Regions from separate parts of the Cellulomonas sp. ES6 genome, predicted to be linked through region 2. Evidence: predicted binding sites of a transcription regulator. Region 2 holds the regulator's gene; each other region holds the start of a gene.
What was found. The regulator LexA, encoded in region 2, represses DNA repair genes until DNA is damaged. The targets are predictions, from matches to a motif close to TCGAACANNTGTTCGA.
Positions count from the first base shown of each region.

Region 1 (10,198 bases), 300 kb from region 2:
GGCGGACATCGACGTCGTCGGCGCGGGGGAGCTGCCCTACCACTACGAGGTCGACCTGCCGCTCGTCATGGCGGAGGCGCTCGGCGCGCTGCGTGAGATCGGCGTGCCGCCGGTGCGCATCCTCGTCAACAACCGCCGCGTCGCCGAGGGCTTCTACCGCGGGCTCGGCCTGACGGACGTCGACGCGGTGCTGCGCGGCATCGACAAGCTCGACAAGGTCGGGCCCGACGCCGTCGCAGGGCTGCTCGTCGCCGAGGCGGGCGCGACCGCGGACCAGGCCCGTGCGTGCCTCGAGCTCGCGGGCATCTCCGGCGGCGACGCCGGGGTGGTCGACCGGGTGCGGGAGCTCGCGGCACGGCACGGCGTGGAGTCCGAGCTCATGGAGCAGGGGCTGGCCGAGCTACGCCAGCTCGTCGAGGCCGCCGCGGTCCGCGCGCCCGGCGTCGTCGTGGCCGACCTCAAGATCGCCCGCGGCCTGGACTACTACACGGGGTCCGTCTACGAGACGGTGCTGGTGGGGCACGAGCAGCTCGGGTCGATCTGCTCCGGCGGCCGGTACGACACGCTCGCGTCCGACGGCAAGCAGACCTACCCGGGCGTCGGCCTGTCGATCGGCGTGTCCCGGCTCGTGTCCCGCCTGCTGACCGGGGGGCTCGTGCGCGCCACGCGCGGCGTCCCGGCGGCCGTGCTGGTCGCGGTGACGTCCGAGGAGACGCGGTCGGCGTCCGACGCGGTCGCGACGGCGCTGCGGGCCCGGGGGGTCCCGGTGGAGGTCGCGCCGACGGCCGCGAAGTTCGGCAAGCAGATCCGGCACGCGGACCGGCGCGGGATCCCGTTCGTGTGGTTCCCCGCGACCGAGGACGGCGCCGCCGACCAGGTCAAGGACATCCGGTCCGGGGAGCAGGTCGACGCCGACCCGGCGGTCTGGGCGCCCCCTGCCGACGACCTGCACCCGCGCGTCGTCCCCGCGGAGGGCTGAGGCCGGCGCGGCCCGGGTCACGCGGTCCGGGCCGCCCCGGGCCCCGGTGCTCAGGCGAGCGCGAGCACGCCCGCGTTGAGCGTCGTCGCGTAGAGCACCCACGCCAGGTACGGGCCGAGCAGCCACGCCACGGCCGGGGAGAGCCGGTGGAACGCGACGACGGTCGCCACCAGCGCGACCTCCAGCGCCAGGATGATCGCGAGCCCCGCGCCGAGGTGCTGCGCCCCGAAGAACACCGGCGTCCACGCGGCGTTGAGGGCGAGCTGCACGCCGTACAGCACGAGGGCGGTGCGGGCGGCGTGCGCGCCGTGGCGGCGCCAGAGCAGCCACGCCGCGACGGCCATGAGCACGTACAGGACGGTCCAGACCGGCCCGAAGACCCAGTCCGGCGGGGTCCACGCCGGCTTGTCGGCCGCGGCGTACCAGCCGTCCACCGCGGAGGCCGACGCGAGGCCGCCGCCCCACGCGACGGCGGCGTTCACCGCCAGCAGCGCGACGAGCACGGGCCAGCCGCGGGAGGCGGGCGCCGCGTCCCGGCCGGTGGTGGCGGGGACGTCGGGGTGCGTCGAGGTCATGCCTCCACGGTCCGTGCGCGCGGTCGCCGGGGCAACCGGAGGACGGCCCGCTGACGACGTGGCGCGGGGCTTGCCAGCGAGTCGAACACGTGTTCGAATCGTAGGGTGCGGTGGGACGGGCAGAAGATCACGACGGAGGCGGACGGGACGCTGCCCGGGCTCGCGCTGGCGGGTCACCAGCGGTCGGTGCGCACCCCCGGGTTCGCGGGCGTGACGTTCCACGAGGTGCACGCGAAGTCGGCGCTCAACAAGGTGCCGGAGTCGTCCGCGATGCCCTTCCGGTGGACCGTCAACCCCATGCGGGGCTGCCTGCACGCCTGCACCTACTGCTTCGCGCGTCCCACGCACGAGTACCTCGGGCTGGACGCCGGGGCGGACTTCGAGACCCAGATCGTGGTGAAGACCAACGTGGTCGACGTGCTGACCGCGGAGCTGCGGCGGCCGTCGTGGCGGCACGAGCACGTGGCGCTCGGCACGAACACCGACCCCTACCAGCGGGCCGAGGGCCGCTACGCCCTCATGCCGGGCATCATCGAGGCGCTGGCGCGCTCGGGGACGCCGCTGTCGCTGCTGACCAAGGGGACGCTGCTGCGCCGTGACCTCCCGCTGCTCGCCTCCGCGCAGGCGGAGGTCGGCGTGAGCGTGGCCGTGTCCCTGGCGGTGGGGGACGAGGGCCTGCAGCAGGCGCTCGAGCCGGGCACCCCCACGCCCCGGGCCCGGCTGGCGCTCGTCCGCGCGGTGCGGGACGCCGGGCTGGAGTGCGGCGTGCTGGTCGCCCCCGTGCTGCCGTGGCTGACCGACTCGACCGAGCACCTCGACGCCCTGCTGGGCGACCTGGCCGAGGCCGGCACCTCCTGGGTGACCGTCATCCCGCTGCACCTGCGCGGGCCCGTGCGGCCCCTGGTGCTCGGGTGGCTGCGCGAGCACCGGCCCGAGCTGGTGCCCCGCTACCAGCGGCTGTACGGCCGCGGCGCGTACGTGCCGGACGAGTACCGCCGCTGGCTGCGCGACCGGGTGCGCCCGCTACGGCGCCGGCACGGGCTGCCCGGCCCCGGGGAGGCGGCGGGGGAGCCGTCGCCCTGGCGCGCGCGGCCGGCCGAGAGCCCCGAGGCGGTGATGGCGGCGATGGCACCCGGCGGTGCGACGGGCGCGGTGCAGCCCGTGCTGTTCTGAGCCCGGCCGTGGCCCGGGTGGGCCGGGTGGGCCGGGCGCGGCCGGGTGGGTTGGGCGCGGCCGGGTGGGTTGGGCGCGGCCGGGTGGGCCGGGGCGGGTGGCGTCGGTACCGGCGGTGGACGGCGGGCGTCCGGGGGGCGTGCGCCTCCGGCAGTAGACTCGCCGGGCTGCTGCGTGCAGCGACCCACCACCTGAGAGGACTTGTCGTGCTGCGCACCCACACCGCCGGCTCGCTGCGGGCCGAGCACATCGGCACCACCGTCACCCTGACCGGGTGGGTGGACCGCCGCCGTGATCACGGTGGGGTCGCGTTCGTGGACCTGCGCGACGCGTCGGGCATCGCCCAGGTCGTCATCCGCGACGAGGCCGTCGCGCACGGGCTGCGCTCGGAGTACGTCCTGCAGGTCACCGGAGAGGTCGGCCGCCGCCCGGAGGGCAACGAGAACGCCCACCTGGCCACCGGTGAGGTCGAGGTCGTCGCCGCGCAGGTCGTCGTCCTCAACGAGTCCGCGCCGCTGCCGTTCCAGGTGTCGTCGTCCCTCGACGAGCCGGTGGGCGAGGAGGCGCGCCTGCGCTACCGCTACCTCGACCTGCGCCGGCCGGAGCCGGCCCGGGCGATGCGGCTGCGCGCGAAGGCCAACCAGGCCGCCCGGCGCGTCCTGGACGCCCACGACTTCGTCGAGGTCGAGACCCCCACGCTGACGCGGTCGACGCCGGAGGGCGCCCGCGACTTCGTCGTGCCCGCCCGCCTGGCGCCGGGCTCCTGGTACGCGCTCCCGCAGTCGCCGCAGCTGTTCAAGCAGCTCCTCATGGTCGGCGGTCTGGAGCGGTACTACCAGCTCGCGCGCTGCTACCGCGACGAGGACTTCCGCGCCGACCGGCAGCCGGAGTTCACGCAGCTCGACGTCGAGATGTCGTTCGTCGACCAGGAGGACGTGATCGCGCTCGGCGAGCAGATCCTCGTCGCGCTGTGGGACCTCATCGGCTACCGGATCCCGACGCCCATCGCCCGCATGACCTACGCGGAGGCGATGGCGCGGTACGGCACCGACAAGCCGGACCTGCGGTTCGGGCTCGAGCTGGTGGAGCTGACCGGGTTCTTCGCCGACACCCCGTTCCGGGTGTTCCAGGCCCCGTACGTCGGCGCCGTCGTCCAGCCCGGCGGTGCGTCGACGCCGCGGCGCGGGTTCGACGCCTGGCAGGAGTGGGCGAAGCAGCGCGGGGCGAAGGGCCTGGCGTACGTCACGGTGGCCGAGGACGGCACGCTCGCCGGGCCGGTCGCCAAGAACATCTCCGAGGCGGAGCGCGCCGGGCTCGTCGAGGCCGTCGGGGCGCAGCCGGGCGACGCGGTGTTCTTCGCCGCCGGCCGCCCCTCGGAGGCCCGCGCGCTGCTCGGTGCGGCACGCCTCGAGATCGGCCGCCGCGGCGGGCTGGTCGACGAGTCGCAGTGGTCGTTCGTGTGGGTCGTGGACGCCCCGCTGTTCAAGCCGACCGGCGAGGACGACGACGTGGCGGTCGGCGAGGGCGCCTGGACGGCGGTGCACCACGCGTTCACGTCGCCGACGCCCGAGTGGATCGACCGCTTCGAGGAGGACCCGGGCCAGGCGCTCGCCTACGCCTACGACATCGTCTGCAACGGCAACGAGATCGGTGGCGGCTCGATCCGTATCCACCGCCGCGACGTCCAGGAGCGCGTGTTCGCGGTCATGGGCATCGGCGAGGAGGAGGCGCGCGAGAAGTTCGGCTGGCTGCTGGACGCGTTCCAGTTCGGCGCCCCGCCGCACGGCGGGATCGCGCTCGGCTGGGACCGGGTGGTCGCGCTGCTGACCGGGGCCGAGTCGATCCGCGACGTCATCGCGTTCCCCAAGTCGGGCGGCGGCTACGACCCGCTCACGGGTGCGCCTGCGCCGATCACGGAGCAGCAGCGCAAGGAGGCGGGGGTCGACGCCCGCCCGAAGCGGCCCGCCGCCGCGCAGCAGGGTGCCGACGCGGAGGCCGGCGCGCAGGACGGGGCCGCCGCGGCGACCGCCTCGGCGTGACGGCGGACGTCGGGGCCCCTGCGACGCTCCCGGCGCCTTGGGCCGACGACCCGTTCCTGCTCGACGACCGACCCCTGTGGTCGCCCGAGCGCGTGGTCGCGCGTGACGGCGCGCTGCTCCTCGTGCAGCGCGCCGTCGCGGCGTCCGGCGCACCGGGGACGCGCACGAGCCTGATCGTGCTCGGGCCGGCCGGCCCGGCGTCGGACCTGCTGCGCGACCACGATGACGCCACGCACGCCGTCGCGTGGGTCGACACGGCGGCGCTCGGGATGCTGCGACCCGCCGAGGTGGCCCGGCTCGGCCTGCTCCCCGCACGCACGGGCTGGGAGTGGATGGTCACGGAGCAGGCGCCCCCGGCCGTCACCGGGGAGGTGGCGGTGCGCGAGCTCGACCCCGTCGCCGACGCGGACGCGATCCGCGCGTGCCTCGCGGCCGCGAACCCGACCACGGACGCTGACCCGGCGGGCCCGGGCGAACGGTGGTGGGGGAGCGGTGCCCCCGACGGCACGCTGGCGGGCGTCATCGGGTCCGGACCGCGCGCGGGTCGCGGTGGCCGGCGCGCCGGTGAGCCCGGATCCGCCGGGTCCGCCCATCTGCACGGCCTGGGTGTCCGCCCCGGCGACCGCGGGCGCGGCCTCGGTGCTGCCCTGACCGCCGCCGCGACGCGCGCGCTGCTCGCCGACGGCGCGGACTGGGTGTCCCTGGGTATGTGGGACGACAACGACGGCGCCCGGCGCATCTACCACCGCCTCGGCCTGCGTACGGTCCACCGCATGACCACCCTCCGCCACCCCTGACCCCTCACCTCCCCGCGCGCACCCCGCCCCGCCGCGACCGTTCGGAGCCTCCGAAGCGCCATCGTGGTGACCCCCGGACCACCTCGATGGCACGTGGGAGCCTCCGACGGGTGCCGGCGGGCGGGGGGTGGTGCAGCGGACCAGTCAGGGCCGGGATCGGGTCCGCTCCACTCAGTCGTCGCCCACCGCCGAGGCGAACCGGCACCCAGTAGTGGGGCGACAGCACTCAGTCGGCACTCAACGAGGTCGGGATCGTCCGGATGGGTGCTCGCATCCGGGAGAGGCTTCCGGGGCGCGCCGCTCGATGCGCGTTCCACGAGGACGGCGGGGTCCCCTCGGCGTCCACCTCGACTCGGAGGCTCTCATGCGCACCACGGTTCGTGCCCTGCCGGCCGCTGTTCTCGCGGCCGGTCTCGTCGTGCTCAGCAGCCCGGCGGCGTCAGCGGCGAGCTCGGCCTGGACGAAGGTGGGCTCGTGCACCCTCCACACCGTCCGCGACGTGAGCGTCGCGGTGATCTCGAGCTCATCGAAGGTCACCGCCGACGACGGTGATGCGTCCGGCTCTGTCGGACTGTCGGCCAAGACCGCCACGACGACACCGTCCGCCGTGTTCGCGGCGACGTCGATCACCATCACCGGCAGGTCCATGACGCACTACAAGGTGTGGCACTGAGCCCGCCGGCCGGTGGCACGTCCCGCCGGCCGGCGTCGCGTGCCCGCGCGCACGTGGCGGCGTCGGAGGGGGCGACCCGGGGCCGGCTCGTGGCTGTCCTGGTCGGTCTTCTCGTGGCGACCGGCGCCTGCGCCCCCACCGAGGCCGAAGGTCCTGACGGCTCGGTCGTCTTCGCACAGGTTCTCGCACAGGCGGAGGCATCGACGTCCGCGTCGGACGCCCAGATCTCGGCTCTACGCGAGGGCGCGGAGACCGGGCGGATCTCCCTGGAGGTGGTCCGCGAGGCCGCGAGGCGCGCCGTCGCGTGTCTCGCGGAGCTCGGGCTGGATGCGGAGTACGACGAGCGGTCGCTCGCCTACGGGCTCGTGGTCCCGGGATACGTCGTCAGGCACGCGCCGGGTGCCGACGTCGACCGGGACGTCGCGACGTGCGATGAGCGTGAGTTCGGCTGGGTCAACGAGCTCTACCAGGTGCAGCCGTCTTCGGTCGAGGCGTCCGAGCGGTACCTCGAGCAGCAGGCGCCCGTGATCCGGGCCTGCCTCGACCGGAACGACGTGCGGACCGGGCGGGATCCGTCCGGTCCCGACCTCGCGAGGGCGGCTTCCGAGGCGCTCCAGGCATCGGACGGCCGGATCGACTGCCTGGCCGAGGCCGGTGTCGACGCGTGGTGAGGAACGGGTCGCGTCTCCGCGTCGTCGCGGTGGCTCTCGTCCTCGCTGCGCCGCTCGTGATCGGTGGTGGGCTCGCGCTCCTCGCGCTGGCTCGCTCGCCGCTGCAGTCGGACGTGCCCGCCGCGCCGCTCGTCGGCCAGGTGCAGCCGGTGGCGCGTCCGGCGTCCGAGACCGTCACGGCGACGTGGGTCGCGCCCGTGGAGCGGGTCGTCGCCGCGCAGTCGGAGGGAACGGTGACAGGCTTGGCGATCGAGCCCGGCCGGCCGATCGCGGCCGGCGACGTGGTGGTGCGCGTCGACGGGCTTCCCGTGATCGCGTTCGCTGCCCCGGCACCGCTCTATCGGGACGTCGTCGAGGGGATGGAGGGCGACGACGTGCGGTCGGTGCAGGCGGTCCTCGTGGACCGCGGGCTGCTCGACCGGGTGGATGGGCTGGCAGGCCCGGCGACGGCCGACGCGATCGAGCGCTGGAACGCGTCGTACGGTCTGCCCCACGGGCGCACGTTCGCGCGGTCCTCCGTCATCTGGATCCCGGAGGGCGCGACCGTGCCCGTGGACGTCTCGATCGAGGTCGGCGACCTGCTGCAGCCTCCGACGCCGATCTACCGGGCTGTCCTGGACCCGGAGCGGGTCGACGTCGACATCGAGGGGGATCCGGCCCGACGGACGGTCTCGCTCGCAGACGCGACCGTCCCCCTGCCTCCCGGGCAGTCCGCGATCTCGGACCCGGAGGACGTCGCAGCGATCCGCGTCGTGATGGCAGATCAGGACACGGCTGCTGTGGTGGTGACGACAGCCGGGTCACACGAGGTCGGCGGGGTCCCCGCCTCGGCCGTCCTCACGGACGACGCCGGCAACGCGTGCGTGCTCACCGACCTCGACGGCGGGTCGGTGCGCATCGACCCCCTGGGCGGGTCGCTCGGCATGGTGGAGGTGGATGCCCGGCTGATCGGGACCCCGCTCGTCATCAACCCTCGTGAGGCGGGTGTGGGGGAGACGTGCGGCTGACCGTCGACGGACTCCGCTACACCCCTCCCGGGGCCGCGTGGCCGGTGCTGGCAGGGACCACGTGCAGCCTCGAGGACGGCGAGACGTTGGCAGTCGTCGGACCGTCCGGGTCGGGGAAGACCACCTTCGTGTCCATCCTGGGTGGGTTGCTCGCGCCAGCAGGGGGCACTGTCGCGTGGCGGGACAGCGGCGGTGTCCGGGACCCGCGCGAGGTCACGACGTGGGTGCTGCAGACGGTCTCGTTGCTCCCGGAGCGGTCCGTGCTCGACAACGTGATGCTCGGCGCCTTCCTGGACGGGGCAGGGCGCGCGGAGGCCCGCGGCCTCGCCGGGGAGGCGCTCGACTCGATGGGGCTCGCGAACCGCGCCGACGACCGCGCGTCGGTGCTGTCGGGTGGCGAGGCCCAGAGGGTGGCCATCGCGAGGGCGTTGGCCTCGGCAAGGCCGGTGCTGCTGGCGGACGAGCCGACGGGTCAGCTCGACTCGAGGACGACCGACCTGGTGCTCGACGCCATGTTCGCCGTGGCGGCACGCACGATCGTCCTCGTGACGCACGACGAGCGGGCGGCTCGCCGCTGCGACCGGGTGCTCCGGCTGGACGGTCGCCGGCCGTCGCCGCCGCCGGCATCATGACGGACGTGCGACGACGCCAGGTCTGGCCGTCGGCCCTGGCGTTCGCGGAAGGGGCGGAGAACGCCAGGTCCGGTCGGTGGGCCTCGGTCGTCGTTGCGCTCGCGGTCGCCGGCGTCCTCGGGGCCGCGGCGTTGTCGAACGTCCTCGACGTCGGGCGCCTGGTGCGCGCCGAGGCGGAGTGGGCGGCCGCCGGGGCGTTCGTCCTCGTGGCTGAGCCCGGCCGAGCGGAGGGCGGGACGATCGACGCGCCACGGTGCGACCGGTTGTCCGCCCTGGAGGGGGTCGACGGTGCCTTCGCGGTATCAGGTGTCCGGGGGGCGCTGGGTCTCGCGGCCGAGCCGGGCATCAGGGCCACGCAGATCATCGTGTCACCGGGGATCTTCGACTTCCTCGACCTCGCCCCGGTCGCGGGACACGGGGCCCTGGCGACGGACGAGGTGCTCATCCCCCTGGGGCTGGGCGACGGCGACGAGGTGGTGCTCGTGGAGGAGCCGTCGGAGTACCGCGGCGTCGCGGTGGGGACCCGCCGGGTGGACTCCGCCGTGCTCGGCCGTGACCTCGACGGCGCGTGGGTCGTCGCCGATCCCACGGAGCGCGACGCCACGCAGTGCTACGTCCGCAGCGACGCCGGCCACGTCGAGGCCGTCGCGGGCTACCTCCCGCTCGCGCTGGGTTCCGAGGCGAGCGGCCCGGTCGTCGTGCGACCGCGACTGCAGGAGAGCGCGCACGGCCTGGGCTTCGCGGGCTCGTACGCGACCAGGGAGCTCGGGACGGCGTGGCTCGGCGCGGCCGTGGTCCTCGGCGGGATGGTGGCGCTCGTCCGGTGGACGCGGCGCGCGCGGCTGGCTGTGTACGTGACGTACGGCGTCCACCGGCGTGCTCTCGTCGTGCTCCAGCTCTCGGAGTGGCTCGTGCTCTCGGTCCCCGCGGCGGTGTGGGCCTGGGGCGTGGTGACCTGCGTCGGAATCGCGCTCGGCACGGACGTCGCCGTCGTGGCAGCCCAGGGTGCCGGTCACATGGTGGCCGGCTGGGCGTGCGCCACCCTCCTCGTCCTGGCGATCTCGCTGATCCCGGTCCGATCCCTCGTCGAGACGCTGAAGGACCGCTCGTAGCCGGTCGCCGCGCGCAGGTGTCGCGGGCCTGCCCCGGGTGTCAGTGCGTGATCGCCAGGCGGGCGTGGAGGCGGCGCAGGGGGGCCGGGGCCCACCAGTTCAGGTCGCCGAGAACCGTCATCGTGGCCGGGACGAGCAGCAGCCGCACCAGCGTCGCGTCGATCAGCACGGCCACCGCCAGCGAGAAGCCGACCTCCTTGATGACCAGCAGCTCGCCGGCGACGAACCCGGCGAACACGGCCACGATGATCGCCGCGGCGGACGTGATGACCCGCCCGGACCGCTGCAGGCCGAGGCGGACGGACTCGTCGTTGCTCGCGCCGGCGTCGTGCAGCTCCTTGATGCGCGAGAGCAGGAACACCTCGTAGTCCATCGCGAGGCCGAACGCGAAGGCGATGACGAGCGCGAGGACGTACGTCTCGATGCCGCCGGTGGACTCGAAGCCCAGCAGGCCGGACAGGTGCCCGTCCTGGAACACCCAGACCAGCACGCCGAGCGACGCGCACAGCGACACGGCGTTGGTGAGCAGCGCCTTGACCG
Region 1 is NZ_CP125655.1:192,236-202,433, forward strand. It holds gene hisS (histidine--tRNA ligase) at 1-979, shown strand, start outside; gene P9841_RS00875 (TspO/MBR family protein) at 1,030-1,554, opposite strand; gene P9841_RS00880 (Rv2578c family radical SAM protein) at 1,660-2,727, shown strand; gene aspS (aspartate--tRNA ligase) at 2,934-4,766, shown strand; gene P9841_RS00890 (GNAT family N-acetyltransferase) at 4,763-5,563, shown strand; gene P9841_RS00895 (hypothetical protein) at 6,063-6,236, shown strand; gene P9841_RS00900 (hypothetical protein) at 6,326-6,907, shown strand; gene P9841_RS00905 (peptidoglycan-binding domain-containing protein) at 6,937-7,914, shown strand; gene P9841_RS00910 (ABC transporter ATP-binding protein) at 7,959-8,546, shown strand; gene P9841_RS00915 (hypothetical protein) at 8,552-9,658, shown strand; gene P9841_RS00920 (MMPL family transporter) at 9,699-10,198, opposite strand, start outside.
Region 1: the regulator LexA is predicted to act here: its motif matches at 1,636-1,651, upstream of P9841_RS00880 (Rv2578c family radical SAM protein).

Region 2 (10,198 bases):
CGTCCGTGCTGACCTCGGCCACGCTCAGCCTCGGCGGGGAGTTCCGGCCGATGGCGCGGGCGATCGGCCTCGAGGGGGCGGGCGAGGCGGCCGCCGCGACGGCCTCCGTGGCGACGCCCGCGGCGGTGCTCGGGGCGCCGGGCGGGAGCGAGGGGACGGACGCGGGGGGTGCGGCGTCCGCGGGGGAGGCGTCCGCTCGCGGGCGGGCGGGCGCCGAGGGGACCGGGTCGTCCGCGACCGCGACACTGCCCTGGCACGGCGTGGACGTCGGCAGCCCGTTCGACTACCCGCGCCAGGGCATCCTCTACATCGCGCGCCGCCTGCCGCCCCCCGGGCGCGAGCCGGCGACCGACGCGCAGCTCGACGAGATCGAGGCGCTCGTCACGGCCGCCGGCGGCCGGACCCTCGGGCTGTTCTCGTCGCGCCGCGCCGCGGTGGCCGTCGGCGAGGCGATGCGCGAGCGGCTGGACGTCCCGGTGCTCGTGCAGGGCGAGGACCAGCTCCCGACGCTGGTGCGGCGGTTCGCGGAGGACGAGGCCACGTGCCTGTTCGGCACCCTGTCGCTCTGGCAGGGCGTCGACGTCCCGGGCCGGGCGAACCAGCTCGTGATCATCGACCGCATCCCGTTCCCGCGCCCGGACGACCCCGTGCGGTCGGCCCGCTCCGAGGCCGTCGCCGCGGCCGGGGGCAACGGGTTCATGTCCGTCGCGGCCACCCACGCGGCGCTGCTGCTCGCGCAGGGGGCCGGGCGCCTCATCCGGTCCGTGGACGACCGGGGCGTCGTCGCCGTCCTCGACCCGCGTCTCGCCACGGCGCGGTACGGGGAGTTCCTGGCGCGGTCGCTGCCGGCGTTCTGGCGCACCACGGACCGCGAGGTCGCGCTCGGGGCGCTGCGCCGGCTCGCGCAGCCCTGATCGCGCGTCCGGGCCCGCGCGGGCCCGTGACGTGCGTCGCAGCCGAGCGGACGCACAGCCGGCCCGGGGGCGGCTAGCCTCGTGCGCAGCAGCGCGCCGACCGGCGCCGACGCAGCACCAGCACCACCGGGAGGACCGCCGTGAGCGATCAGACGAACGACGTCGAGGGCGACGAGCTCGGACTGCCGGGGACCGCCGCCGGACCGCGCCGCACCACCAAGCTCGCCGTCGTGGGCGCGGGCGCCGTCGGGTCGACCATGGCGTACGCGGCGCTGATGCGCGGCGCGGCCCGCAGCGTGGTGCTGTACGACATCAACAAGGCCAAGGTGGAGGCGGAGGCGCTCGACCTGGGCCACGGCATCCAGTTCATGCCGATGGCCGAGGTGGTCGGGTCCGACGACATCGCCGCGTGCGCGGACGCGGACGTCGTCATGGTCACCGCCGGGGCGAAGCAGAAGCCGGGCCAGACCCGCATCGACCTGGCCGAGGCCACGATCTCGCTGGTCAAGAAGATCCTGCCGTCGCTCGTCGAGGTGGCGCCGAACGCGGTGTACGTGATGGTGACCAACCCGGTCGACATCGTGACGTACGCGGCGCTGCGGGTGTCCGGCCTGCCGCCGACCCAGCTCTTCGGCTCCGGGACCGTCCTGGACTCCTCCCGGCTGCGGTACCTCATCGCGCAGTACACCGGCGTCGCCGTGCAGAACGTGCACGCGTACATCGCGGGCGAGCACGGCGACACCGAGCTGCCGCTGTGGTCGTCCGCCACGATCGGTGGTGTCCCGCTGCTCGACTGGAACGCGATGGACGGCCACGTGCCGCTGACGCGCGAGGTGCGCGACTCGATCGCCCGCGAGGTGGTCGACTCCGCGTACCGGATCATCGCCGGCAAGGGCGCGACCAACTACGCGGTGGCGCTGGCCGGGTCCCGGATCATCGAGGCGATCGTCAAGGACGAGCGGCGGATCCTGCCCGTGTCGTCGCTGCTGGACGGCTACCACGGCATCTCGGACGTGTGCCTCTCGGTGCCGTCGGTGGTGGGGCGCTCCGGCGTGGGCGAGCGGCTCCAGGTGCCGATGTCGACGGACGAGCTCGCGGGGCTCAAGCGCTCGGCCGAGTCGCTGCGGGCGGTGGCGCGGCGCTTCGGGCTCTGAGCGACCGCGGCGCCGGGTCTCAGACGCGCCCGGTCGCGCCACGCGGCCGGACGTGGGGGTGCTCGACGCCCGAGGCCGCGGTGCGCAGTGCGGCGAGCGCGGCGGCGACCGCCGGGACCCGCGCCGTCCCGGGTGCCGCGACGGCCTCGACGACGCGCGACGTCCCGGGGCGCGCCGGGTGGACCGTGACGCCGGGGTGCGGCAGGGCGGCGAGCGCGAGCCCGGGCAGCGTCGCCACCCCGAGCCCCGCGCGGACCAGCCCGAGCACGGCCAGGTAGTCGTCGGTGGCGAAGTCCACCCGGGGCGCGAACCCGGCGCGCGCGCACGCGCCCACGAGCTGCGCGCGGCACTGCGGGCAGCCGGCGATCCACGGGCGGTCCGCGAGCGTGCCGAGCGCCACCGGCTCCCCGGACCGGCGGCCGTCGGCGGCAGGCAGCACCACGAGGACGTCGTCGTCCAGCAGCGGCACCCGGAGCAGGCCGCGGCCCTCCCCGTCGTCCGGCGGCGCGGCGTCCGCGGCGCGGAACGTCAGGGCGACGTCGACCCTGCCGGCGGCGAGCTCGGCGAGCGCCTCGGGCGGCTCCGCCTCGGCGAACGTCGTGCTCAGGCCGGGGTGCTCGGCACGGAGCGCGGCGAGCGCGGCGGGCAGCAGGGTGGCGGCGCCCGAGGGGAACGCGGCGACGCGCACCCGCCCGGCCCGCAGCGACGCCACGGCCGCGACCTCCTCCAGCGTCGCGTCGAGCGCCGACTGCACGGCGGCGGCGTTCCGCGCGAGCACCAGGCCGGCCTCCGTCAGGCGCACGCCACGCCCCGCGCGGACGACGACCGGCGTGCCGACCGCCCGCTCCACCGCCCGGAGCTGCTGGCTGGCGGCGGGCTGCGTCAGCCCGAGGGAGCGCGCGGCGGCGGTCACGCTGCCGGTGTCGTGCACCGCGCGGACGAGGCGGAGGGCGGCGGCGTCGAGCGGTCGGGGCGACATCCTTGGAGCATAAGCTAGACGCATGGGTACGGGAGAAACTGGCGCTTGTCCGCATGATCGTCTCCGGGCAGAGTCTCCGGCATGCGATCCCTCGACGAGCTGCGCGCCGACTTCGACCCCGCGCCGGGCTACCTGAACGCCGCGACCGCGGGCGTCGCGCCGCGGCGGACGGTGCAGGCGCTCCGGGACGACCTGGACCGCTGGGGCGGCGGCCGGCTCGACGTGCCGGGCTACGAGGCGGCCGTCCGCGCCGCGCGCGCGTCGTTCGCGCACCTCGTGGGCGTGCCCGTGACACGCGTCGCGATCGGGTCGCAGGTCTCGGCGATGACGTCGCTCGTCGCGGGCTCCCTCCCGGACGGCGCGCGGGTCGTCTGCGTGGACGGCGACTTCACGTCCGTGGTGTTCCCGTTCCTCGCGCAGGGCGACCGGATCCGGGTCGAGCACGTGCCGGCCACGCGGCTGGCCGAGGCGGTCGTGCCCGGCGTGGACCTCGTGGCCTACGCACTGGTCCAGTCGGCCACGGGGGAGGTGCTCGACGACGAGGCCGTGGTCGCGGCGGCGCGCTCGGCCGGTGCCCGCACGCTGTGCGACCTGACGCAGGCGGCCGGGTGGCTCCCCGTGGACGCGGGCCGGTACGACGTGTCCGTCACGGCCGCGTACAAGTGGCTCTGCGCCCCGCGCGGCACCGGGTTCCTCACCGTGCGCGAGGAGGCGCAGGACGGGCTGCGACCCGCGCAGGCGGGCTGGTACGCCGGCGAGGACCCGTGGGCCTCCTGCTACGGGCCCGCGATGCACCTGGCGTCCGACGCGCGCCGGTACGACGTCTCCCCGGCCTGGCAGGCGTGGCTCGGTGCCGCGGAGTCGCTCGACGCGTTCGCCACGACCGACCCCGCCGCCGTGCGGGCGCACGGGGTCGGCCTCGCGGACGCCCTCCGCGCGGGGCTGGGTCTGGAGCCCGGCGGGTCCGCCGTCGTCAGCCTCGCGGACCCGGACGGCAGCCGCCTGGCCGCCCTGGGCGCGGCCGGGTGCCGCGTTGCCGGGCGGGCCGGGCGCGTCCGGCTCGCCTTCCACGTCTGGAACGACGAGGAGGACGTCGCGCGCGCCCTCGCGGCGCTGACGTCGACGGGCGGGGACGCCGCGGCCTGAGCGCGGCGGGTCGCCCGAGGGGCGGTCGACGTCCGCGGGCGTCCCCGGCCCGGTGGTCCGGGCGGGCGCCGCCGCCGAGGTCCGGGCGGCGTCGCGGCGGGCGCCGCTACAGCGCGCGCAGCACCGAGACGACGCGGCCGAGCACCTGGGCGTGGTCGCCGTCGATCGGCGAGTACGCGGGGTTCTGCGGCATCAGCCAGACGTGGCCGTCGGTGCGCTTGAGCGTCTTGACGGTCGCCTCGCCGTCGAGCATCGCGGCGACGATCTCGCCGTTCTCGGCCACGGGCTGGCGGCGGACGACGACCCAGTCGCCGTCGCAGATCGCGGCGTCGACCATCGAGTCGCCGACGACCTTGAGCAGGAACAGGTCGCCGGCGCCGACGAGCTGGCGGGGGAGCGGGAAGACGTCCTCGACCAGCTGCTCGGCGAGGATGGGCCCGCCGGCGGCGATCCGGCCGACCACCGGCACGTAGGCCGCCTCGGGCACGCCGTCGCGGGGGGCGCTGTCCTCGTCGCCGAGGCCCGCGACGCCCGGCAGGGGGGCGACGCCGCGTGAGTCGTCCGGCTGGACGACCTCGATGGCGCGCGGCCGGTTGGGGTCGCGTCGCAGGTAGCCCTTGCGCTCGAGCGCGGTCAGCTGGTGCTTGACGCTCGACGGGCTCGTGAGGCCGACGGCGTCGCCGATCTCGCGCATGCTCGGCGGGTAGCCGCGGGACTCGACCGAGGCCCGCACGGTCTCCAGCACCAGGCGCTGCCGCGGGGTCAGCCCGTCGCCCTCCGCGTCGAGCTCGACCACGGCAGGCCCGTCTGCCGCGCCCGCCGTCGCGCCGGATCCCTCGATGGCCATCTCCGCTCCCGTCTCCGTGGCGCCGGTGCCTGCCGCACCCGTCCGCCGAGCCGGGCGACCGCGCAGGTCACGGGGCTGCGGACCCACCCGGCGGCGTCCGCCCGGCGGTCGTGTCAGACCCTCGTGGTGCGCTGTTCCCGACGTCCCCGAGCGTAGGGCGCGCGGACGGGTGGATCAAACACCTGTTCGATCGTGTCTCGACATCGCGCTCCGGGTGTGGTTCAGTTCGTACAGACGTTCGAACGAACAGGTGTTCGACGGGTCGCGAGGCGGCCCAGGAGGGAAGTGGTGGAGATGAGCGCCATCGCAGTGCAGCCGCGACTCGGGACGCGTCCCGTGGCCGAGCGGCCGGCCCGTCCTCGTCCTGCCGCGATGGGCCCGGTGACGGCGCGGTCCGCCGGCCGGGAGCGCACCGCCGCGCGTCCGTCCGCCGCCCCCGAGGCGACGCTGCACCTGACGCGCCGGGGTCGCGCGGTCCTGCTCCTCCTGGCCCTGCTCGTGGTGCTCGGAGGGGTCGTCGGTGGCCGCGCGGTGGCGGACGGTCCGCAGCAGGCGACCGAGGTCACGACCCACGCCGTGGTGGCCGGCGAGACGCTCTGGCAGATCGCCGCCGACGTGGCGGCCCCGGGCGAGGATGTGCGCGACGTCGTGCTGCGGCTCCAGGAGCTCAACAGCCTGCCGGACGCCTCGCTGATGGCGGGTCAGGTGCTGCTGCTGCCTGCGGGCTCCTGACCTGCTGGTCCGGTGCATCCGGGCCGCCGTGAATAACGGCACGGGACGCTTGCGTAATTGGGACGCCTGCCTCTACTGTGGTGCCACCTCGAACGGCTGGCTGGGGGGCTCGCCGCGAGGGACGCGTCGTCGCCGGCACCGTGGGTTCGTCCCGCCGCCCGGCGCGAGGCGTGCAGCAACCGTCCGCGCGAGGCGAGTCGCCCGGACGAGACGGGATGGGGGCGTCCCCACGGGGGTGGCCGCACACGCGGCCACCCCCGTCGTCATCTCCGGGCCGGGCGCACGCGTCCCGGCAGGACGGGCGGGGCCGGTGCCCGGAGCGCCCCGGGGCCGGTCGACGTCGCGGCGTCGCCGCGCTGGGTCGGATCCTCGGCGTCGCCGCGCTGGGTCGGATGCTCCGCGTCGCCGCGCTGGGTCGGATCCTCGGCGTCGCCGCGCTGGGTCGGATCCTCGGCGTCACCGCGTCGGCGCGACGTCCGGGCGTCACCGCGCCGGTGCGACGTCGTCCAGCACCATCTCGGCGTAGCGGAACGGCTCGCCCGTGCTCGGGTGCCACATCGCGGCGGCCGCCGACGGCAGCCGGCGCCCGTGGTGCACCGCGTAGCCGTCCACCGGTGTCGACCAGCGCTCGCGTGTGAACGACCGCCCGTCGCGCGTGGCGCGGAAGCGGTCGTCGGAGACGAAGTCCACGAGGTCGCCGTCCTCGTCGAACTCGAGCACGGCCCGCACGGAGTGTCCGCCCTGCCGGTACGTCCCCCGCACGCGGCGCGCGTCGAGCTCCTCCCACGTCACGGGTGCGGCGAGCAGCGCGGACGGCGCCATCAGGCAGAGGTCGTTGAACAACGTCACCGTCTCGCTCCGGTCCATCGCCGGGCCCGCGCCGCGCAGGACGGGGACGGCGGAGAGCAGGTCACCCCGCATGGTGGCCCTGCCCTCGGTCAGCACGTGCAGCACGTCGACCGGGAGCCCCGCCGCGGTGGCGTCCAGCAGGAAGTGCCGGGTGGGGCGGGGGCCGGCCGTGTCCACCTGCTCGCCGGTGAAGGTCATCCACCGGTCGGACGGCCCGCTGCGGATCCGGCCGTGCAGCGTCACGCGCACGGCGGTCACCGGCGGGCGACCGACGCTGCCGGTGCGCCGCAGGTAGCGGGCGACGGCGGCCGGGAGCGTCGCGAGGTCGTCCACGGTGACGGCGCCCGCCCGGTCGGCGTCGGCCCGGACGTCGGCTGCGGCGAGGGCGGCCGCGACGCCGCGGCGGTACCGCGCGCGGGCGGACCAGTGCCCCGTCGCGCACCACCCGTGCAGGACCGCGATCCCGAGCACGACGTTCGCGAGGGTGCCCCAGCGGGCGTCGCCGTGCGACACCACGAGCACCTGGGACGCCACGACCGCGACCGCGCCGGTCCGCCACCAGGTCGGCCGGTCGGCGATCAGGGCGGTGCCGGCCCCGATGAGGAGCACCGCCGTGGCGAGCCACGCGAGGCCCTCCGCCGACCCGACCGCCGGGGGTGCGGCGTCGCCGGCCAGGCCCGGACCTCCGGGTGTGGCGGCGAGCACGAGCAGGTGCGCCGCGCCGTGCGCCACCGCGAGCGCGCCCACGGCGAGGCGGACAGTGCTCCTGGGTCGGCCGGTCACGCGGGGGTCCTCCCGTCGGCGAGCGCGGCGAGGCACCGGCCCACGAGGTCGGCGAGCCGGGCCAGGTCGGCGTCGTCGAGGCCGGCGAACGCCCGCGCGACGAGCTCCTGCTGCTGGGCGACCGCGGCGGGGGAGTCGAACAGCTCGGCGACCCGCGGTGTGGTGCGCAGGCGCGTGGCCCGGCGGTCCGCTGGGTCGGGGACCAGGTCCACCAGGCCGCGACGCTGGAGCTGGAGCGCGATCTGCTTGACGTTCTGCCGCGAGGTGCCGACGACCTCCGCGGCGCGCGTCAGCGTCGGGTGCTCGCCCGGGAAGGCGCGCACGAGCACCGCGAGCAGCAGCCACTGCCGGCTCGTGACGCCGTAGCCGGTGAGGGCCTCGTCCGTGTGGCGCGTCAGGTGCTGCCCGAGCACGAACAGCGTCCCGAACAGCTCCGCCTCGTCTGCCGCGCGCGTCATGTGCGTAAGGTATTACGGATCGCGCGGGTCTCGCGGGGGACGGAGGTCCCTCCGCGGGACGTCCCGGGGCCGGGACGGTGTTGCACCGGGTGCGGCGCCGGTCCTACCGTGTCCCGGTCGTCCGGGAGGGCGCGGCGCCCGCCGCCGTGCCGGCCGCACGACCCGGACCTGCTGGAGGCCCTCATGCACTGCCCGTTCTGCCGCCACGCGGACTCGCGCGTCGTCGACTCCCGCACGTCGGACGACGGTCTGTCCATCCGCCGACGCCGGCAGTGCCCGCAGTGCAACCGCCGGTTCACGACGATCGAGACGGCCAGCCTCTCCGTGGTGAAGCGGTCCGGGGCCACGGAGCCGTTCAGCCGCGAGAAGATCGTGAACGGCGTCCGCAAGGCGTGCCAGGGCCGGCCGGTGAGCGAGGACGACCTCGCGCTGCTGGCGCAGCGGGTCGAGGAGACGCTGCGCGCGAGCGGGTCCGCCGAGCTGGACGCCTACGAGATCGGCCTCGCCATCCTCGGGCCGCTCCGCGACCTGGACGAGGTCGCGTACCTGCGCTTCGCGAGCGTCTACCAGGCCTTCAGCAGCCTGGACGACTTCGAGGCCGCGATCACGGTGCTGCGCGCCGAGAACGAGGTGGCGGACGCCGCGCGTGCCGCGGGGGCCGCCGCGACCGGCGAGGGCGACGCCCCGGCCGCCTCCTGAGAGGGTCGGTGCGGCCGGCGGGGTGACCTCCGGCGCTGCGACGCCCGGCCCCGTCGCCGGGCGTACTACGGTCGGTCGGGTGATCCCCACCGACCTCTCGCTCCTGCACGTCCCCGGAACCCCCGCGCTCGGTCCGGACGGCTCGTACGCCGTCGTCTCCCGCACCGCGCCCGACCTCGACCTCGACGAGTACACCGGCCAGCTCTGGCGGGTGCCGACGGACGGCTCGGGCGAGCCGGTCCGGCTCACCCGCGGACACCGCGACACGGACCCCCGGGTGTCGCCGGACGGGCGGTGGGTCGCGTTCCTGCGCGCCGAGCCGAAGGGCCGTCCCCAGCTGCACGTCGTCGAGGCGGCCGGCGGCGAACCCGTGCGGCTCACCGACGCGCCGCTGGGCGTGCAGACGTCCCGGTGGTCGCCGGACGGGTCCGCGCTCGCGTTCGTCGCGCGGGTGCCCGAGGAGGGCCGGTACGTCGCCGGCGAGGACGCCGGTGCCGAGCGGCCGCGGCACATCACGACGTTCCCGTACCGCAACGACGGCGTGGGCTTCACCCGGGACAAGCGGCGGCAGCTCTTCGTCGTGCCGGTGCCGGCCGACCTGCCGGGGCGCAGCACGCCGGCGGCGGGCGACGACGCGGCCCGCCAGGTCACGTCCGGGGAGCTGGACGTCGAGCAGGCCGAGTGGCTCCCCGACGGGCGCCACGTGGTGGTGGTGGCGGCACGCCACGCCTCGCGCGACGAGGACCTGCGCGCCGACGCCGTGGTGGTCGACACCGCGGAGGGTGCGGACGCGGCGCCGCGCGCGCTGACCGACGCGGACGCCGGCAGCACGCTGGCGGTCTCGGCCGCGCTGCCGTCGCCCGACGGGACGACGCTGTGGCTGCTCGCGCAGGACATGGGGACGTCCGGGAGGGACTTCGTCGCCCGGCAGACGGGCCTGTACCGGCTCGGCCTGACCGCGGGCGCGGACGGTGACGCCGGCCCCCGGGCGGACGGGCAGCCGCAGCGGCTGACCGACGACGAGGCCGTCGACCTGGACCCCGGCACCTTCGCGGTCACGGCCGACGGCGTGCTGGCCGGGGTGCTCCACCGGGGGACGGTGCTGCTGCGCGAGCTGCGCGCCGACGGCTCCGCGCGCGACCTCGTGACCGGGGAGCTGGCGGTGCACGGCGTGGCGGCCGCACCGGTCGCGCCGGTCGCGGTGGTCGCGGCCGCGGGCCCGCTGACGTCCGGGGACCTGCACGCGGTCGACCTCGCGTCCGGTACCACCCGGGTGCTGACCGACTGGTCCGCGCCGCTGCGTGCGACCGGGCGCGTGCGCGCGCCGCGGGAGCTGACGACCACGGCGCCGGACGGCTACCCCGTCCACGGCTGGGTGGTCACGCCCGACCCGGAGCGGTTCGCCGGCCCGCACCCGACGATCCTCATGATCCACGGCGGCCCGTACGCGCAGTACACGGTCGGGCTGTTCGACGAGGTTCAGACGCTGGCGGAGGCCGGGTACGCCGTCGTGTACGGCAACCCGCGCGGATCGGCGGGCTACGGCTCCGCCCACGGCTCGGCGATCCGGCACGCGTTCGGCACCGTCGACACCGACGACGTCCTGGCGCTGCTCGACGCCGCGCTGACCGACCCCG
Region 2 is NZ_CP125655.1:4,021,506-4,031,703, forward strand. It holds gene P9841_RS18525 (ATP-dependent DNA helicase) at 1-914, shown strand, start outside; gene P9841_RS18530 (L-lactate dehydrogenase) at 1,097-2,068, shown strand; gene P9841_RS18535 (LysR family transcriptional regulator) at 2,088-3,047, opposite strand; gene P9841_RS18540 (aminotransferase class V-fold PLP-dependent enzyme) at 3,129-4,193, shown strand; gene lexA (transcriptional repressor LexA) at 4,300-5,040, opposite strand; gene P9841_RS18550 (LysM peptidoglycan-binding domain-containing protein) at 5,335-5,772, shown strand; gene P9841_RS18555 (DUF6544 family protein) at 6,256-7,404, opposite strand; gene P9841_RS18560 (MarR family winged helix-turn-helix transcriptional regulator) at 7,401-7,862, opposite strand; gene nrdR (transcriptional regulator NrdR) at 8,046-8,561, shown strand; gene P9841_RS18570 (S9 family peptidase) at 8,641-10,198, shown strand, end outside.

Region 3 (10,198 bases), 280 kb from region 2:
GCCGGGCGGGCACCGCCTGGGGCGTGGTCATCGAGTTCGGCCGGATGCTGACGGTGCCCGAGGACGTGCCGCGCGCCCAGCGGGTCGCCGTCCTCACGCAGGCCTGGGTGGACGACCTGGAGGCCGGCATCGGGCGGGCGCCGCAGGACTGGCACATGCTGCAGAAGGTCTTCGTCGCCGACCTCGACCCCGAGCGGTACGCCCGCACCCGCGCCGCCGCGGGGGAGACGACGGGGGAGGCCGCACCGTGACGCCCGCCGCCGGCCGGCCGCTGCGGATCGGCATCGTCTGCCCGTACTCGTTCGACGTCCCGGGCGGCGTGCAGTTCCACGTCCGGGACCTCGCGGAGGCGCTCATCGCCCGCGGTCACAGCGTGGGCGTCCTCGCGCCCGCGGACGACGACACCCCGATCCCGCCGTACATGACGTCGGCCGGCAAGGCGGTCCCGGTCCGCTACAACGGCGCCGTCGCCCGCCTGACGTTCGGTCCGCTCACGGCGGCGCGCGTCCGGCGCTGGCTCGAGGCCGGGCAGTTCGACGTGCTGCACCTGCACGAGCCCGTGACCCCGTCGCTCAGCATGCTGGCGCTGTGGATCGCCGACGGCCCCGTCGTCGCGACCTTCCACTCCTCGCTCGTGCGCTCCCGGTCGCTGCAGCTCGCGTACCCGCTGGTGCGGCAGTCGCTCGAGAAGATCAGCGCCCGGATCGCGGTGTCCGAGGACGCGCGCCGCACCCTCGTCGAGCACCTCGGCGGCGACGCCGTGGTGATCCCCAACGGCGTCTACGTGGACGCGTTCGCCCGGGCGGGCACGGACCCGCGCTGGGTCGGCACCCCCGAGAGGCCGACCGTGGTGTTCCTCGGCCGCCTGGACGAGTCCCGCAAGGGCCTGCCGGTGCTGCTCGACGCGGTCCCGGCGGTCCGGCGGGCGTTCCCCGGGGTCCGGTTCCTGGTCGCCGGCCGCGGCGAGACCGGCCCCGAGGAGGCGCGCGAGCTGCTCGGGGACGACGCGGAGGCCGTCGAGTTCCTGGGCGGCGTCAGCGACGAGGACAAGGCGCGTCTCCTGGCGTCGGCCGACGTCTACTGCGCGCCCCAGACCGGCGGCGAGTCGTTCGGGATCGTGCTCGTGGAGGCGATGAGCGCCGGCACGGCGGTCGTGGCCTCGGACCTCGGGGCGTTCCGCCGGGTGCTCGACGACGGCCGGGCCGGCGTGCTGTTCCGCACCGGCGACTCCGCGGACCTCGCCCGCACGCTCGGTGACCTGCTGGCCGACCCGGACCGTCGCGCACGCGTCGCGGCGGCGGGGGAGGCGGCCGTCGGCCGGTACGACTGGTCGTCGGTCACCCACGAGGTGCTGACGGTGTACGAGATGGCGGTGGAGGGCAGCGAGGCGCCCGTCGGCGAGGACCCGACGTCCCGCCGCGGCGCGCGGCTCGACGTGCTGCGCCGGCGGAGGGGTGACGAGTGAGCTGGTCCGAGACGGCCGTCCTGGTGGTGGCCGTGGTGCTGCTGGTGGTCTGGTGGTCGTGGGTGGCCGCGTCCCGGATCGACCGGCTGCACCGCAAGGTCGCGGCGTCGCGCGCCGTCGTCGACACGCAGCTGCTCCGGCGTGCCTCCGCGGCGTCCACGCTCGCCGCGTCCGGCGTGCTCGACCCCGTGAGCAGCGTGCTCGTGGGCGAGGCGTCGTGGGCGTCCATCACCGCGGGCGACGCGCAGACGCAGGGCATGGCGCGCCTGCCGGCCGAGCTGCGCGGCACGGCCCGTGCGGGCACCGGCAGCCCCGACGTCGCCGACCGGGGCCTGGTGGAGAGCGAGCTGTCCGCGACGCTGCGCGAGGCCCTCGCCGACCCGCAGGAGGTCGCGGAGCTGCGCGAGGAGCCGGGCGCGGCCGAGCTGCTCGCCGCGCTGGCCGACGCCTGGTACCGCGTGCAGCTCGCCCGGCGCTTCCACAACGAGGCCGTCGCCCAGGCGCAGCGCATGCGCCGCGGCTGGGCGGTCCGCACGCTGCGGCTCGCCGGGCGCGCGCCCATGCCGCAGACGCTCGAGCTCGACGACGCGTGGCCGCCGGCGCTGGGCCGGCCGGGAGCGCCGCCCGCCGCACCCTGAGCCGGTCGCCCGCCCCGGGGCAGCGGGCCGCCGGTCGCCACCGGCCGCCCGGGCGCACGGGCGGCGACACCGTCCTCCGAGGCGCGGACGGCACCGCGACGGCCCCTCCGCCGCGACTACGATGACCGAGGAACCCATCCCCCTCCCGAACTGCGAGGCCACCGTGACCAGCGACACCACCCCCTCCGCCCCCGCCGACGCGCCCGCGGTCGGCACCGCCCGCGTCAAGCGCGGCATGGCGGAGATGCTCAAGGGCGGCGTGATCATGGACGTCGTCACCCCGGAGCAGGCGAAGATCGCCGAGGACGCCGGCGCGGTGGCCGTCATGGCGCTGGAGCGCGTGCCCGCCGACATCCGCGCCCAGGGCGGCGTCGCCCGCATGAGCGACCCCGACCTGGTCGACGGCATCGTCAACGCGGTGTCCATCCCCGTGATGGCCAAGGCCCGCATCGGCCACTTCGTCGAGGCGCAGGTGCTCCAGGCGCTCGGCGTCGACTACGTGGACGAGTCGGAGGTGCTGACCCCGGCCGACTACGCGCACCACATCGACAAGTGGCAGTTCACCGTGCCGTTCGTGTGCGGCGCCACCAACCTCGGCGAGGCGCTGCGGCGCATCACCGAGGGCGCGGCGATGATCCGCTCCAAGGGCGAGGCCGGCACCGGCGACGTGTCGAACGCCACGACGCACATGCGGACCATCCGCGACGAGATCCGCCGCCTGTCCTCGCTGCCGGAGGACGAGCTGTTCCTCGCCGCCAAGGAGCTCCAGGCGCCGTACGACCTGGTGGTCGAGGTCGCCCGGGCCGGCAAGCTGCCGGTCGTGCTGTTCACGGCGGGCGGCATCGCGACCCCCGCGGACGCGGCGATGATGCGCCAGCTCGGCGCCGAGGGCGTGTTCGTCGGATCCGGCATCTTCAAGTCGGGCAACCCGGCTCAGCGCGCCGCGGCGATCGTCAAGGCGACGACGTTCTACGACGACCCCGACGTGATCGCCAAGGTCTCGCGCGGCCTGGGTGAGGCGATGGTCGGCATCAACGTCGACGACGTGCCGGTGCCGCACCGTCTGGCCGAGCGCGGCTGGTGACCGGACCGCTGCCGTCCGACGGCCCGTCGACCCCCGCGGGGGCCGGCGGGCCGTCGCCGTCCGCGACCGCGTCGGCGCTCGGTGCCGACTGGGTGCTGGGGGAGGACGGCCTGCGGTTCCGGCGGGCCGCCCGCGTGCTGCTGCTCGACGCGGACGACCGGTTGCTGCTGGTGCGCGGGCACGACGCCGACCAGCCGGAGCGGTCCTGGTGGTTCACGGTCGGCGGGGGCATCGACCCGGGGGAGGACGAGAGGGCCGCAGCGCTGCGGGAGCTGCGCGAGGAGACCGGGCTGCTGCTGGACGACGGGGCGCTGGTGGGGCCGGTGCTGACGCGGTCCGCGGTGTTCGACTTCTACGCCGAGCGGTGCCGCCAGGACGAGGTGTTCTTCCTGGCGCGCGTCGGGTCGGCGCTCGACACCGGGGCGATCGACCGGGCGGGGTGGACGGACGTCGAGCTCGACCTGCTGGACGAGATGCGGTGGTGGCACCTGGACGACCTGGCCGCGGAGAGCCGCGAGGTGTTCCCCGAGGGGCTGCCGGACCTCGTGCGGCCGCTGCTCGGCGGGTGGGACGGGACCGTGCGCCACCTCGGCCTCCAGCGCGACGACTGATTTCCGTACCGGGGGGTAACTTCGGGGGTCGCGGTTCAGGTATCGTCGGCCGGTGCCCATCTCGACCTCCCCTGTGACCCGCATGCACCGCAGCGGCATCCGCACGCTCATGGAGCTGGCGATGCGCGACCCGGAGGCCATCCGGCTGGAGATCGGCGAGCCCGACGTGCCGACGCCCGCGCACGTCGTCGAGGCGGCCGGCCGCGACGCCGCCGCCGGGCACACCGGCTACACGTCCAGCACCGGCAGCCCCGAGCTGCGCGAGGCCCTGGCCGAGAAGGTGCGCCGCGTCAACGGCCTCGACGTCACCGCGGCCGACGTCGTCGTCACGCACGGCGCGATGCACGGGCTCGCCATGGCGATCAACGCGCTCGCCGGGCCGGGGGACGAGATCCTCGTGCCGGACCCGGAGTTCCCGAACTGGCGGATGGCCGCCGTGGCCGCGGGCGTCGGCGTCGGCACCTACCCGGCACGGGCCGCGAACGGGTTCGTGCCGACGCTCGCCGACATCGAGGCGGCGATCACCCCGGCGACCCGCGCGGTCGTGGTCTGCTCCCCGAACAACCCCACCGGCGCGATGTACCCGGCCGAGCTGCTCGCGGGCGTCGTCGAGCTGGCGCGCGAGCACGACCTGTGGGTGTTCTCGGACGAGTGCTACGAGGCCATCACGTTCGACCAGCCGCACGCCAGCCCCGCCGCGTTCGACACCGACGGGCGCGTGCTGACGTTCTTCTCGTTCTCCAAGACCTACGCGATGACGGGCTGGCGCCTCGGCTACGTCGTCTCGCGCGACCCCGGGGTGATCGACCTGCTCGGCCAGGTCGCCGAGGCGACCGTCGCCTGCCCGTCCTCCGTCAGCCAGCGGGCCGCCCTCGCCGCGCTGTCCGGGCCGCAGGACGACGTCGCCGCCGCGGTCGCGTCCTACCGGGAGCGGCGCGACGCCGCGGTGGCGCTGCTCGACGCGCGCGGCGTGCCGTCCGTGCCGCCGCGCGGGGCGTTCTACCTCATGGTCGACGTCTCGGCCGCGACGACCGACTCGGAGGCGTTCGCCCTGCGGCTCCTCGACGAGCGGCACGTCTCCGTCTCGCCCGGCAGCGCGTTCGGCGCCGGGGGCGAGGGCATGGTCCGGGTCTCGCTCGCGAGCGAGCGCACGGCGCTGCTCGAGGGGCTGTCCCGCCTGGCCGACATGGTCGACGCGTGGCAGGCCGTCGAGGTCCCGGCGGCCGTGCGCGAGGCGCTGGACGGAGCAGTCACCGCCGATTCGTAGGATGAGGCGCGTGAGCGCTTCCCCCACCATCGGTGTCCTCGCCCTGCAGGGCGACGTCCGCGAGCACCTCGCCGCCCTCCGCGGCAGCGGTGCCGAGGCCGTGCCCGTGCGGCGCACCTCCGAGCTCGACGCCGTCGACGCCCTCGTGCTGCCCGGCGGCGAGTCCACGACCATCGACAAGCTGCTGCGCGCGTTCGACCTGGACGCGCCCGTGCGGGAGCGGCTCGCGGGCGGCATGCCGGCGTACGGGTCCTGCGCCGGCATGATCCTGCTCGCCGACCGGATCGAGGGCGGCATCGACGGGCAGCGGACCCTGGGCGGGCTCGACGTGACCGTGCGGCGCAATGCCTTCGGCCGGCAGGTCGACTCGTTCGAGACCGACCTGCGCATCGACGGCGTCCCCGGCAGCGACACCGACCCGGTGCACGCCGTCTTCATCCGGGCGCCCTGGGTCGAGGAGGTCGGACCCGCCGCCACCGCCCTGGCCCGCGTGGAGTCCGGGCCCGCCGCCGGTAGGATCGTCGCGGTGCGCCAGGGCTCGTTGCTCGCCACGTCCTTCCACCCGGAGGTGACGGGGGACACGCGGGTGCACCGGCTGTTCGTCGAGATCGTCCGCGACGCCCTGTGAGAGCGGGGCGCGACCCGCTGCCGGGTCGCGCCGCACCGCCGGCCGGGGGAGCGCAGGGACGGCGCGGGATACGAGAGGGAAGCGATGTCGGGGCACTCCAAGTGGGCCACCACGAAGCACAAGAAGGCCGTGATCGACGCGAAGCGCGGCAAGCTCTTCGCGAAGCTCATCAAGAACATCGAGGTCGCCGCGCGCACCGGCGGCGGTGACCCGGCGGGCAACCCGACGCTCTACGACGCGATCCAGAAGGCCAAGAAGACCTCGGTCCCGAACGACAACATCGAGCGCGCGGTCAAGCGCGGCTCCGGTGCCGAGGCCGGCGGCGCGGACTACCAGACGATCCTGTACGAGGGCTACGGCCCCGGCGGCATCGCGGTGCTCGTCGAGTGCCTCACCGACAACCGCAACCGCGCGGCCGCCGACGTGCGCGTGGCGTTCACGCGCAGCGGCGGGCAGATGGCCGACCCCGGATCGGTGTCGTACCTGTTCTCGCGCAAGGGCGTCGTCATGGTCCCCAAGGAGGGCACCACCGAGGACGACGTCATGATGGCGGTGCTCGAGGCCGGCGCCGAGGAGGTCAACGACGCGGGCGACCAGTACGAGGTGCTGTCCGAGGCCACCGACCTGGTGCCCGTCCGGACCGCGCTGCAGGAGGCCGGCATCGAGTACGACTCCGCCGACGTGGTGTTCTACCCGGCCACCCAGATCGAGGTGGACGCCGAGGGCGCCCGCAAGATCCTGCGCCTCATCGACGCGCTCGAGGACTCCGACGACGTGCAGAACGTCTACGCGAACTTCGACGCCTCCGACGAGGTCATGGCGGAGCTCGACGCCGACTGACCCCGCGTGGCGGCCCCCGCGGCCGCGCGCCCGACGACGCCCCGCCCCGCCCCGTGCGCCGCGGGGCGTCGTCGCGTCCGGGCGCCTGCCGGGGCGGCGGACGGATCCGGACGCACCGACACGCCGGGCGTGTCCGCCCGCCCGGATCCGGACGGTGCGTCGGGGGGCTGCGAGGATGGCCGGGTGCGCGTACTCGGTGTGGACCCCGGCCTGACCCGGTGCGGGCTGGGCGTCGTCGACGGGCTGCCCGGCCGAAAGGTGCGGATGGTCGCCGTCGGCGTCGCGCAGAGCGCGGCCACGCAGGACGTCGACCAGCGCCTGCTGGTGATCGCGGCGAGCATCGACGAGTGGCTCGAGGAGCACGCGCCCGACGCGCTCGCCGTGGAGCGCGTGTTCGCGCAGCACAACGTCCGGACCGTCATGGGCACCGCGCAGGTCGCGGGCATCGCGATGCTGGCCGCCGCGCGTCGCCGCATCCCGGTGGCCATGCACACGCCGTCGGAGGTCAAGGCCGCGGTGACCGGCAACGGCCGCGCCGACAAGCCGCAGGTGCAGTCGATGGTGCAGCGGCTGCTGTCCCTCGACGAGCTGCCGCGCCCGGCCGACGCCGCCGATGCGCTGGCGCTGGCGATCTGCCACCTGTGGCGCCCCGCGGGGGCGGTCGGCGCGCCGCAGCGGGCGCCGGGCTCGCTCACCGCCGCGCAGCGGGCCTGGGCGCAGGCGGAGCAGGCGGCGCGCCGCGTCCGCGCCTGACCCCGCGCCCGGCGGGGCGGCGCGTGTCGTTCGTACACGTGTTCGCACGGCCGTGGCAGACTGCACGCCGACGTCCGACCTCGCGGCGTCCGACGGGAAGGAGCCGGTGTGATCGCCTCGGTGCACGGGACGGTGCAGGCCGTGCGGCTGGACGCCGCCGTGGTGGAGGTCGGCGGCGTCGGCATGCTCGTGCAGGCGACCCCGGCCACGCTCGCCGGCCTGCGCGTCGGCCAGCAGGCCACGCTGCACACGTCGCTCGTCGTCCGCGAGGACTCGCTGACGCTGTTCGGGTTCGCGGACGGCGACGAGCGGGAGGTGTTCGAGGTGCTCCAGACGGTCAGCGGCGTCGGGCCCCGGCTCGCGCTGGCGATGCTCGCGGTGCACACCCCGGACGGCCTGCGGCGCGCGGTCGCGGACGAGGACCTCGCGGCCCTCAAGCGGGTCCCCGGCATCGGGCACAAGGGCGCGCAGCGGATCGTCCTCGAGCTCGCCGACCGGCTCGGCGCCCCCGCGGTGGTCGGCGTCCCGGGCGGCCCGGCGGCGGCGGCGCGCCCCGGCGACCGCCGCGACCAGGTCGTCGAGGCGCTGGTCGGGCTGGGGTGGAACCAGAAGGCGGCGGCCGACGCGGTCGCGGGCGTGCTGGAGGGCGGCGACGAGCCGGTCGCCGAGTCCGAGGTCGCGGGCGTGCTGCGCGCGGCGCTCCGGGCCCTGGGCGGTGGGCGTGGCTGACGCGGACTCCGTCGTGCGCCCGGAGGCCGACGACCTCGAGCGGGCGGCCGAGGCGGCGCTGCGGCCCCGCCACCTCGCGGAGTTCGTCGGGCAGCGGGTGGTGCGCGAGCAGCTCTCGCTGGTGCTGCAGGCGGCGCTCGGCCGGGGGCGTGCACCGGACCACGTGCTGCTGTCCGGCCCGCCCGGGCTCGGCAAGACGACGCTGGCCATGATCATCGCGGCGGAGCTGGGGACGTCGCTGCGCGTCACGAGCGGCCCGGCGATCCAGCACGCGGGGGACCTCGCGGCGATCCTGTCCTCGCTCGAGGAGGGCGAGGTGCTGTTCCTCGACGAGATCCACCGCCTCGCGCGTCCCGCGGAGGAGCTGCTGTACGTGGCGATGGAGGACTTCCGCGTCGACGTGGTCGTGGGCAAGGGCGCGGGGGCCAGCGCCATCCCGCTGTCGCTGCCGCCGTTCACGGTGGTGGGCGCGACCACGCGCGCCGGCCTGCTGCCCGCGCCGCTGCGGGACCGGTTCGGCTTCACGGGCCACCTCGACTTCTACGCCGACGACGAGCTCGAGCGGGTGCTGCTGAGGTCTGCCGGGCTGCTGGGTGTGCCGCTCGCGCACGACGCCGCCGCGGAGATCGCGTCGCGCTCCCGCGGGACGCCGCGCATCGCGAACCGGTTGCTGCGCCGGGTGCGGGACTGGGCGCAGGTGCGCGGGGACGGCACCCTCTCCCTCGACGCGGCCCGCGCCGCCCTCGAGGTGTACGAGGTGGACGTGCGCGGGCTCGACCGCCTCGACCGGGCGGTGCTCACCGCGCTGTGCACCCGGTTCGGGGGCGGCCCGGTCGGCCTGACGACGCTCGCGGTGGCCGTCGGGGAGGAGCCGGAGACGGTCGAGACCGTCGCCGAGCCGTTCCTGGTCCGCGAGGGCCTGATCGGCCGGACCCCGCGCGGCCGGGTCGCGACGCCCGACGCCTGGGCGCACCTCGGGCTCGCGGCGCCGGCGCCCACGGACACGCTGTTCGGCTGAGCGGGGAACCCGCCGGCGCCCCCGCTCGTTAGGTGCCCGGGACCGTGGCGCCTAGACTGCGGCCGACGTCAGACGCGATCAGGAGCTGTTTCTCCGTGGACTACTCGTTTCTCCTCATCCTCGCCATCGGGCTCGGGGCGATGTTCCTGCTGTCCTCCCGGCAGCGGAAGGCCCAGCGCCAGCAGCTGAGCTTCCGGGACAACCTGCAGCCGGGCCAGGAGGTCATGACCGGCTCGGGCATGTACGGCACCGTGGTCGAGGTCGAGGACGACGTCGTGACGCTCGAGTCGACCCCGGGCAACCGGTCGCGCTGGATCAAGGCCGCGATCGCCCGCCTGGTCGAGCCGCCGGTCGAGGAGGACGAGGTCGAGGACGAGGACGACGCCGAGTGGCGCGACGAGCCCGGCGCCGTGCCGCCGGGCCTCATCGACGTGCCGGACGACCTGTCCTCGCTGCAGCCGCCGCGCGACGACGAGGGCCCGGACGGCCGCAAGAAGCCGCAGCAGTAGTCGAGGGGCCGGGCCACCGGGCCGGCCGCCCACCACCCGTACCGCCCGCAGCCCGCGGGCGGTACGCGCACGAGAGAAGACGATCCGTTGGCCCCACCCACCCGCCGCCGGCACCCGGCGCGCACCCTGATCACGCTCGCCGTCCTGACCGTCGCGGTCTTCGCCACGATCTTCGCGGGCACGCGCCTCTCCGACGCCACGTGGACGCCGAAGCTCGCGCTCGACCTCGAGGGCGGCACGCAGCTGATCCTCGCGCCGGTCGCCGAGGACGAGTCGCAGGTTACGCAGGAGACCATCAACCAGGCGATCCAGGTGATCCGGCAGCGCGTCGACTCCTCGGGTGTCGCCGAGGCGGAGATCACGAGCCAGGGCGGGTCCAACATCGTCGTGGCCCTGCCGGGCCGGCCGAGCGAGGAGACGCTCGACCTGGTGCGCACGTCCGCCCAGATGGAGTTCCGGCCGGTCCTGACGTACGCCGGGCCGCAGCCCACCGCCGCCGCGACGGCCGACCCGTCGGCGGCCCCGACGGACGGCGCCACGGCGGCCGCGGACGACGCGGCGGCCGACGACGCGGCGGCCGGCAGCGACGCCGAGGAGCCGTCGGACGAGCCGACCAAGGACGCCCCGGACTCCCCGAGCGACGCCGCGTACTACAT
Region 3 is NZ_CP125655.1:171,989-182,186, forward strand. It holds gene P9841_RS00770 (phosphatidylinositol mannoside acyltransferase) at 1-251, shown strand, start outside; gene P9841_RS00775 (glycosyltransferase family 4 protein) at 272-1,465, shown strand; gene P9841_RS00780 (hypothetical protein) at 1,462-2,103, shown strand; gene pdxS (pyridoxal 5'-phosphate synthase lyase subunit PdxS) at 2,225-3,187, shown strand; gene P9841_RS00790 (NUDIX hydrolase) at 3,184-3,798, shown strand; gene P9841_RS00795 (pyridoxal phosphate-dependent aminotransferase) at 3,851-5,065, shown strand; gene pdxT (pyridoxal 5'-phosphate synthase glutaminase subunit PdxT) at 5,076-5,693, shown strand; gene P9841_RS00805 (YebC/PmpR family DNA-binding transcriptional regulator) at 5,778-6,533, shown strand; gene ruvC (crossover junction endodeoxyribonuclease RuvC) at 6,717-7,286, shown strand; gene ruvA (Holliday junction branch migration protein RuvA) at 7,395-8,015, shown strand; gene ruvB (Holliday junction branch migration DNA helicase RuvB) at 8,008-9,033, shown strand; gene yajC (preprotein translocase subunit YajC) at 9,129-9,542, shown strand; gene secD (protein translocase subunit SecD) at 9,630-10,198, shown strand, end outside.
Region 3: the regulator LexA is predicted to act here: its motif matches at 7,317-7,332, upstream of ruvA (Holliday junction branch migration protein RuvA).